4 regions of the Streptomyces chengbuensis genome follow, and region 4 is predicted to be linked to each of the others. Evidence: riboswitches for the same ligand, from Rfam matches in the RefSeq annotation. Region 4 holds a riboswitch; each other region holds the start of a gene.
The links. A riboswitch is a leader RNA that binds a small molecule or an ion and turns the genes downstream of it on or off. The one in region 4 is predicted to bind cyclic di-AMP.
Positions count from the first base shown of each region.

Region 1 (2,191 bases), 990 kb from region 4:
CGGGGTCGATGCCGGCGCCGCCCGAGGTGTGGACCTCGAGGTGCAGATGCGGGCCGGTGACGTTGCCGGTGGCGCCGACCCGGCCGATGGTCTCGGAGGTGGAGACCTTCTGCCCCACACCGACGGTCATCGACGACAGGTGGCAGTACCAGACCTCGGTGCCGTCCTCGAGCTCCAGCACGATGCGGTAGCCGTACGAACCGGACCAGCCGGCCGACTTGATCGTGCCGCCGTGCACGGCCTTGACCGGAGTGCCCGTCGGCGCGGCGAAGTCGAGACCCGTGTGGTAGCCGGAGGACCACATGGATCCGGCCTGCCCGTAGGTGGAGGTGAGCGTGTACGACGAGGTCGGCAGGGAGTAGCTCGCGGCGAGCTTGGCGAGACGCTCGGCCTCCGCCTTGCGCGCGGCCTCCTCGGCTGCCTTGCGCTCGGCCTCCGCGGCCGCTTCGGCGGCCTGGGCCGCCTCGGTCTTCTGCTGCTTCGCCTCGGCGGCTGCCTGCTCCGCGGCGGCCTGCTCGGCGGCCGCCTGCGCCTCGGCCTCGGCCTGGGCCTGCTGCTGCTCGGCCTGCTGGAGGATCCGGGCGCGCAGGGCCTCGCCCGCGTCGCCACCCTGGGCCGCGGTGTCGGCCGTGGTGAGGGGCCCGTCCGCGACTGCCTCGTCGCCGGACTCGTCCGACATCAAGGAGCCCACACCGGGCAGCGATTCGGGGTCGGGGAGTTTGTCCGCGATGACGTCGGGAAGGGAGATGGAGACCGCGGGCTTGTCCTGGGCGGTGGCCATGCCGCCCGCGCCGACCGCGGCGATGACGCCCACACCGAGAACGGTGGAGCTCCGTGCGAGCGCGTTGCGCTGCTTGACGACGCGGTGCCTGCCACGGACGGGACGGACCGATTCCTCGGTCGGGTTCCACTCCTCCGCCCCGGGGGCGGGAGCCCACTGGTCGCTGGGGACCCACTGCGCAGTGGGGGGCTCCTGGAGGGCAGGCTCGTTGGACGCCACGGAGGCGTTCTCCTTTCCTTCCTTCTCGCCTACCGGGTTAGCTGACGGGTTCGGAGCAGGAAGGTCTCCTACGGGCACCACGAAGTGCCCGATTCACCCCAATTGGTGGTTCCCCGGTTCCCTTGCGGGATTCGGCGCGTGCGCACGGTGCCGTCTCTGGCGACGACTGGGACGACCGCGCTGCGTTATCGAACGTTAATAGAGACCGAGGCCGGATTCCAAGCTGTTCCGACTGATCGTTAAGGACGTTGGCCAGAACTTATCTGCAACAACAGGGCCGAATCGGGCAAGTTGATCGCCCCTCGTTCGAGGTTGCACTTCTGACGGTTCATCAAATGTTATGCGGAGGGCTTCCTTTCGGTTACGCTCCGTGGCATCACGCCGCTCAGGCGGCCCCGGCGCCTCGTGCGCCGCATCGGCAACGACCCGTCCCTCAGGGGAGGACGGGCATCGTCCGGCGCCGCAGCGGCTGCCGCTCCCCCTCCCGGGTGACCGCGAGCAGCGCCATGTCGTCCGTCGCCGCGCCTCCCGTGTGCCGCCGCACATCGGCGACGACCGCGTCCAGCAGTTCCTCCGGACCGGAGAAGACCCGGCCTCGGAGCCGCCGGCGCGGGTCGTACATGACCCCGTGCGCGTCCCGCGCCTCGGACAGGCCGTCGGTGTACAGGAGCAGCGTGCCGCCGGGCGGGTAGGGCGTCTGGGACGGCTGGTCCGGCCAAGTCCCCAGGCCCATCCCCAGGGGCAGCGCGCGCTCGGGCGGATCCAGCACGAGCAGCGCGCCGTCCGCCCCGAGCAGCAGGGGTGGCGGATGCCCCCGGTTCACGATCCTGATCTCCCCGCCGGCGTGCGGGATCTCGGCGAGCACGGCGGTGGTGAAGCCCTCGACGGCGTCGAACCCGGAGTCCCGCGCACCCTCCCGTGCCAGCGCCCGCTCCAGCCGCTGCGCCACCCCCGCCAGCGAGTCCTCCTGTTCGGCGGCCTCACGGAACGCACCCAGCACGACGGCCACCGTCGCGACCGCGCCCAGGCCCTTCCCCCGCACGTCCCCCACAATCAGCCGCACCCCGTACGGCGTCCTCTGGACGGCGTAGAGGTCCCCGCCGATGAACGCGTCCTGCTCGGCCGCCTCGTACCGGGCCGCGACCTGGAGGCCGTCGATCCGGTCGTCCGGCGTGGGCAGCACGGCCCGCT
Region 1 is NZ_CP129137.1:3,757,509-3,759,699, forward strand. Features, by position in the region: gene QRN89_RS16620 (M23 family metallopeptidase) at 1-1,000, opposite strand, end outside; cyclic di-AMP (ydaO/yuaA leader) riboswitch at 1,012-1,147, opposite strand; gene QRN89_RS16625 (PP2C family protein-serine/threonine phosphatase) at 1,434-2,191, opposite strand, start outside.
Region 1: another riboswitch for cyclic di-AMP. It lies ahead of QRN89_RS16620 (M23 family metallopeptidase); the one in region 4 lies ahead of QRN89_RS21165 (C40 family peptidase).

Region 2 (2,191 bases), 1.2 Mb from region 4:
GAGACGATGTCGTCGCGGATCGCCGTGCACACCGAGCGCGCGGGAATGCGCATACCGAACCTCCGCTTTAATCGCCGCGAAACCCCGTCGAGCGACGTCTGTTTCGGTGACTCTATGGCAGGTGGCCGGAATTTCCGAAGACCCATGGTAATCCATGGATATCTTTTGGCCGGAATACGCCGAAAGCCCCGGCTCGGAGAGAGCCGGGGCTTCGGTGGGAAGAGGCGCGTGCGTCAGACGCGGACGCCGTGCGAGCGGAGGTACGAGACCGGGTCGATGTCCGAGCCGTAGTCCTCGCCGGTGCGGGCCTCGAAGTGGAGGTGGGGTCCGGACGAGTTGCCGGTCGACCCGGAGAGGCCGATCTGCTGCCCCGGGGTGACCTGCTGTCCGACCGAGACGCTGATCGAGGACAGGTGGCCGTACTGCGTGTACGTGCCGTCGTGCATGCGCAGGACGACGTTGTTGCCGTAGGCGCCGCCCCAGCCGGCCTCCACGACGGTGCCCATGCCGACGGCGACGACCTCGGTGCCGGAGGCGGCGTGGAAGTCGACGCCGGTGTGGCTGCCGGAGGACCACTGGCCGCCCCCGGCGTGGTAGTCGGTGCTCACGTAGGAGCCGGCGACCGGCAGCGTGTAGGTCATCAGCCGCTTGCGCTCGGCCTCGCGGGCGGCGCGCTCCGCGGCGTCACGGGCCGCCTCCACCCGGAGCTCGGCCTTGCGCTTGGCCTCGGCCTCGGCCCTCTCCTGGGCCGCGGACAGGGCGGCCTCCTGCTGCTGGGCATCCGCCTGGGCGTCGATCTGCTCGGCGAGCGAGTCGAGGGCGACGGCCTGGGTCAGTCCGGTGTCCTCGACGGGAGCGGACACCTCGGGCTCGGCGGCGAAGGCCGGGGAGGCGAGGGTACCGATGACGCCGGTGGTGGCGATGGCCGCGGCGGAGGCGACGCCCGCGCTCTTGCGCGACAGGCGGCTCGGACCACGGTGCTTCCCGGTGGCACGGGTGAACGCCATGTAGTGGCTGATCCTTTCCTTCCTTCTCGCCTACCGGGTTAGCTGACGGGTTCGGAGCAGGAAGGTCTCCTACGGGCCCCTCCGCGCGGTGGCGAAGGCACCCGATTCACCCCAGGGACATGTGGGTCCCCGGCTCCCCAGGCTCGCGCCGGACGGGGACTCGGCGATGGCTGCCCGATGCCGCGGGTGCGGCGCGTGCAAGTGGCGGACAGCGCAGAAGACGCTAGGCCGATCTTCGTCCAATCACCAAACAGACACGGATATTTGTAGTGCACGCCACAGGGCAGACACTTCCCCTCCCCATCAAACCGGACATACGGGAAGGCCGTTCCGGGCACGAGAAAAGGCCCCGTTGGCGCGAAGCCGACGGAGCCTTTGTCCCGTGCGCCCGAGGGCGAGGGCCAATCAGCCGGTGACCACGGTCACTTCACCGATGCCGAGCGCCCGTACGGGCTCCTCGATCTCGGAAGCGTCCCCCACGAGGACCGTGACGAGCCGGTCCACGGGGAAGGCGTTGACGACCGCGGCGGTCGCCTCGACCGTGCCGGTTTCGGCCAGCCGCGCGTACAACTGGGCCTGGTAGTCGTCCGGGAGACCCTGCTCCACCTGGTCGGCCAGCGTGCCGGCGACGGAGGCGGCCGTCTCGTACTTCAGCGGGGCGACGCCCACCAGGTTCTGCACGGCGACGTCGCGCTCCGCGTCGGTGAGACCCTCCGCGGCGAGGGTGCGCAGCACCGTGAAGAGGTCGTCGAGCGCGGGCCCGGTGTTCGGGGTGTCGACCGAGCCGCTGATGGCGAGCATCGAGGCTCCGCCGGGTCCGCCCGGGGCCGCCGGGGTGTCCGAACGCAGCACCTGGCCGAAGGCCCGCACGCCGTAGGTGTAGCCCTTCTCCTCGCGCAGGACGCGGTCCAGGCGGGAGGTGAGCGTGCCGCCCAGGCAGTAGGTGCCGAGGACCTGTGCGGGCCAGACCCGGTCGTGACGGTCGGGGCCGATCCGCCCGATCAGCAGCTGGGTCTGCACGGCACCGGGACGGTCGACGATGACGACACGGCCCGTGTCGTCGGCGGTGATCGGCGGCATCGGGCGGCTCCGGGCCGAGTCGCCCGTCCAGGCGCCGAGCGTGTCGGCCAGCACGGCGTCCAGGTCCACGCCCTCGAGATCGCCGACGACCACGGCAGTGGCCG
Region 2 is NZ_CP129137.1:5,911,456-5,913,646, reverse strand. Features, by position in the region: gene QRN89_RS26105 (GntR family transcriptional regulator) at 1-53, opposite strand, end outside; gene QRN89_RS26100 (M23 family metallopeptidase) at 234-1,007, opposite strand; cyclic di-AMP (ydaO/yuaA leader) riboswitch at 1,021-1,183, opposite strand; gene QRN89_RS26095 (M16 family metallopeptidase) at 1,413-2,191, opposite strand, start outside.
Region 2: another riboswitch for cyclic di-AMP. It lies ahead of QRN89_RS26100 (M23 family metallopeptidase); the one in region 4 lies ahead of QRN89_RS21165 (C40 family peptidase).

Region 3 (2,191 bases), 3.7 Mb from region 4:
GACGTGCGCCGAGAGCGAGTTCATCGACCGCTATCTCGAAGTGGTCGACCAACTGGGAAGGATCAACCCGGCACGCGGGGCACACACGTATGGCGCCCTGCGCGCCGCACAGGCCCTGGTCGCCCGGGCCACGGCCCTCCGGGACGCCCTGACGGTCATGCACATGCGCGGTGAGAGCGAGCTGCACACGGCCACATTGGCGCGCGCCCTGCGGGTGTTGGACGGGGAGCGCAGGGCATCCCGAATCACCGTGCCGCCGGAGGAGCCGAGTTGACGACCCACCGGAAAACGGGTCTCGTGGGACGTCCGACGCGCCCGCGAAGCGTACGAGTGGGTGTCGCCCATCCGGACCAGCACGGGCTTCGACTTTCGTCCCGTGCAAGTTGCGCAACGGCATCGCCCAATTGGCCCAATGGCCGGCTTCGTCGCAGGTACGGGGCTCGTCGCCCGCCGACGCCATGTCCCCCGAACGGCTCTGTCCACTCGAACAGATCAGTGGTGAGGAGCCTCACAAATCGTCGTTTCGACTCGGAAATCCGGCAGTTCGTGGGTCAAGATCCCTGGGACGACAAGCCCCCGCCACCGCGGCGGGGCGGTCCGGGCGGACGCCGAGTCCTGCCGCCGCACCGGATGCCTGGTCGACATGAGGGCTTCGGCAGGAGTGGAGGACCCAGCAGTGCGGGCCGGCCGCCGGACGGTGGCAGGTCCTTGGGGTGAAGCCGCGTGAGCGGCCGGGCATCTTCGCCAGTCCGAACCCGACAGGTCATCCTTCACAGGCGGCTGACGAAGGGTTGCGCATGACTGCGCAGACACATCTCCCGTCCCTGCTGTCCCGGACGGGTGCCGTCTCGGCACTCACGATCGCCGCCGTCGGCGGCTCACTGATCGTGCCGGGCGGTGCGACGGAGGCCCAGGCGGCCTCGGCGTACGCGACGAAGGCTCTGAAGGTCGCCGCTTCGAAGAAGGGAGCGCCGTACAGGTACGGAGCCACCGGTCCGAGCCGCTTCGACTGCTCCGGGCTCACGCTCTACGCCTACAAGAAGGCGGGCAAGAAACTGCCGCGCACGGCCCAGCAGCAGTACAACCGCACCCGCCATATCTCCTCCTCCCAGCGGCAGCGCGGTGACCTGGTGTTCTTCCATTCGCGGGGACACGTGTACCACGTCGGCATCTACGCCGGGGCCGGGAAGATCTGGCACTCGCCGAAGACCGGTTCCGTCGTGAAGCTGACCAAGATCTGGTCCAAGAGCGTCCGTTACGGGCGCGTGCGCTAGAGGCCGTGTCCGGCGAACAGCGCCGTCCGCCCGGTGCGCCGGCCGGGCGCACCGGGCTCCGGTGTCGCCCGCCGGCCGTCGGGACGTCACCGGAGCAGCGGAGCGGTCACGGGCGTCAGCCGCAGGGAGGCGAGGGCCCCGCCGCTCACTCCCTCCACGGCGCGCCTGGTGCGCGGCCGCCGCAGCGTGCGTCCGAGCCGGTCGACCGGCAGCGCCACGGACGGGAACCGGACCGGGCTTCCGCTGTCGGAGCCGGCGGGCCGGCCGCTGATCAGCAGTGCTCCTGCGCACCCGCCGCGGAAGGGCGTGGAGAGCGCTCCGGCACGAGCCTGGGCGACCCCGGCCGTGGTGTGCCGGTCCCCCTGGTACGCCCTGGTGAGTGCGGGGATGGGAGTCGCGGCCGTGCCGGAGACGGCAGCGGCGACGGCCGAGTCCCCGCTCGGCGTGCGACGGCTGGAACCGGCGGCGTTCCGCAGCACCATCTCGGTGGCGCACCGTGGTGAGGAGTGGGGGCCGGCGGCGGGATCGTTGCGCGCCCTGAGGTCGGGGTTCGCCCGAGCCTCGGCCGACGCCGCTCCCCGGGCGCCGCTCGATGCGGCCGCCGGTTGCCGGGGGTGCGGGAGTCCCGCCCCGCGGCAGTGAGGCCGCGCGCGGCCCGCCCGGACGCTCGGGGCGGCGCCGGTCCGGGCGCTCACTCGGGACGCTCCACCTCGGCCGCGCTCCAGGGCATCGCGATCCACACGGTCTTGCCGCCCTCGGGGGTGGGGTCGACGTGCAGCTTGCCGCCGCACTCCGCGACGAGCCAGCGGATGATCACCATGCCGCGGCCGTTGTCCTGCTGCACGGCCGCGGGCAGGCGCTGGGGGCGGCGCGGATGGCTGTCCGTGACACCGATGCACAGGCGCTCGTCACGCTCG
Region 3 is NZ_CP129137.1:1,004,123-1,006,313, forward strand. Features, by position in the region: gene QRN89_RS04470 (hypothetical protein) at 1-274, shown strand, start outside; cyclic di-AMP (ydaO/yuaA leader) riboswitch at 639-794, shown strand; gene QRN89_RS04475 (C40 family peptidase) at 798-1,274, shown strand; gene QRN89_RS35780 (hypothetical protein) at 1,361-1,756, opposite strand; gene QRN89_RS04490 (ATP-binding protein) at 1,966-2,191, opposite strand, start outside.
Region 3: another riboswitch for cyclic di-AMP. It lies ahead of QRN89_RS04475 (C40 family peptidase); the one in region 4 lies ahead of QRN89_RS21165 (C40 family peptidase).

Region 4 (2,191 bases):
ACCCCCTCTGCCAGGGGCCGTTGCGGCGTGAGCGCGGAACGGGCCGTCCGCGGCGCGTGACCGCTACGCGGGGCGGACGCTGCTGTGGATCGGCATGTAGTAGATCGACTCCTCGCGGACGTTCGCGCCCGGCTTGGGGGCGTGGATCATCTTCCCGTCGCCGATGTAGATCCCGACGTGGCTGATGTCGTCGTAGAAGAAGACCAGGTCACCGGGGAGGAGATCGGCCGTCGCCACGCTCTGCCCGGCCTTCACCTGGTCCCAGGTGGTGCGGGGCAGATCGACGCCCGCCGCCCGCCAGGCCGCCTGGGTGAGTCCGGAGCAGTCGTACGAGCTCGGGCCCGTCGCGCCCCAGACGTACGGCTTGCCGATCTGGGCGCGCGCGAAGGACAGCACCTTCTCGGCCTTGGCCGCGTACGTGCCGCCCGCGGTTCCGGAGCCCGAGCCGGTTCCCGCCCCGGCGCCGGTCTCCGTGCCGGTGCCCGTCTGCTCCTGCGCCTGCCGTTCACGCTCCTGGCGCTGCCGCTCGGCCTCGGCCTCGGCCTCCGCCTTGGCCCGGGCCTCGGCCTTCCGGCGGGCCTCCTCCTCCTTCTTCCGCTCGAGTTCGGCGAGCCGCGCACGCTCCTCGGCGGTCAGCTGCGAGAGCAGTTCCCTCGCCTCCGCGAGCTTCTTCTGGACGGCCTGCTTCCTGGCGCGCAGCGACTCCTGGGAATCCGTGAGTGTCTCCAGGCTCTTGGTGGCCTGTGCGCGCTGCTCGGCGGCCTCGGCCCGCTGGGTCTCGTAGTCCGCGATGGCGCTGCGCTGCTGCTCGGTGAGCCGGTCCATCAGCTGCGTCTGGTCGGCGTAGGACTGCGGGTTGTCCGCGAAGAGCAGCGCGGCGGTCGGGGTGACGGCGCCGGTGCGGTACTGGGCCGCCGCGTAGCTGCCGAGGGCCCGGCGGGACTCGTTGAGCGCCTCGGTGCGCTCGGCGGCCTCGTCGAGGGCCCGGTCCACCGTGCGGCGCTGCTGCTCGGTGGACTCCTTCGCCTTGTTGTACTCCTGGGTCGACGAACCCGCCTGCCGGTAGAGGTCGTCGACCTTCTTCTGGACTTCCTCGATGCTGGGCTTCGGGTCGGCTGTCGCATTCTGGGCCGAGAGGAGCGAGACCCCCGCTATGGCGGCCGTCGTGAACCCGACGGCGGGTGTGTTCGTACGAGTGCGGCTGCGCGGCTTGCGGTGCGACGCCAAGGCCGGCATCTCCTTCCGTGGAACGCCTACCGGGTTAGCTGTCGGGTTCGGACGGAACGGAAGGTTTGCCCTACGGGCCCGTGGAAAAGCGGCCCGATTCACCCCAGTTGTGCTGTTGAGTGGGTCCCCGGTTCCGAACTCCTCTGCGAGGGGCACGGATTCGGCGCGGCTGCCCGGCCGGCGTGGTTCGCCGAAGGGGGTACGGGCTGCCTGGGCGAGCACGCTAGCCAAAGTGTGGTGCTGCTGTGAAGGAGAGTGGTCGATATGCCCGATACATTTTCGTGACCTTGGCGCTGTGTGTCCGTGTCATGACCGGAGGTGTCCGGTGGTGATTCCCGCGAAGGCGGCGGCGGGCTGTCGGTGGGGCCGCCTAGACTCGGAGAGCGATGAGCAGCCTCTTTGACGACAGCTTCCTGGCGGACCTCCAGCGCACCTCGGCCCCGGAGGAGCCCCCGCCGCCGGAGGGCGACGAGCACCCGCCCGCGGAGGAGGTCCCGCACGACCTCTTCCAGGGCAGGTTCGACGTGCCTCCGTCCGGGGACGCCTACTACCGGGACGGCGCCCCGCGTCCCGTCATCGACCCGGCGGCCCTTCTCGACGGGCTGAACGAGCAGCAGCGCGCCGCCGTCGTCCACACGGGGTCGCCGCTCCTCATCGTCGCCGGTGCCGGCTCCGGCAAGACCCGGGTGCTGACCCACCGGATCGCCCATCTGCTGGCGACCCGCGACGTCCACCCCGGCCAGATACTGGCGATCACGTTCACCAACAAGGCCGCGGGCGAGATGAAGGAGCGCGTCGAGCAGCTCGTCGGCCCGCGCGCCCGCGCCATGTGGGTCTCCACGTTCCACAGCGCCTGTGTCCGCATACTGCGCCGGGAGAGCAAGAAGCTCGGCTTCACGTCGTCCTTCTCGATCTACGACGCCGCGGACTCCAAGCGGCTGATGGCCCTGGTCTGCCGCGACCT
Region 4 is NZ_CP129137.1:4,747,914-4,750,104, forward strand. Features, by position in the region: gene QRN89_RS21165 (C40 family peptidase) at 64-1,227, opposite strand; cyclic di-AMP (ydaO/yuaA leader) riboswitch at 1,235-1,403, opposite strand; gene pcrA (DNA helicase PcrA) at 1,614-2,191, shown strand, end outside.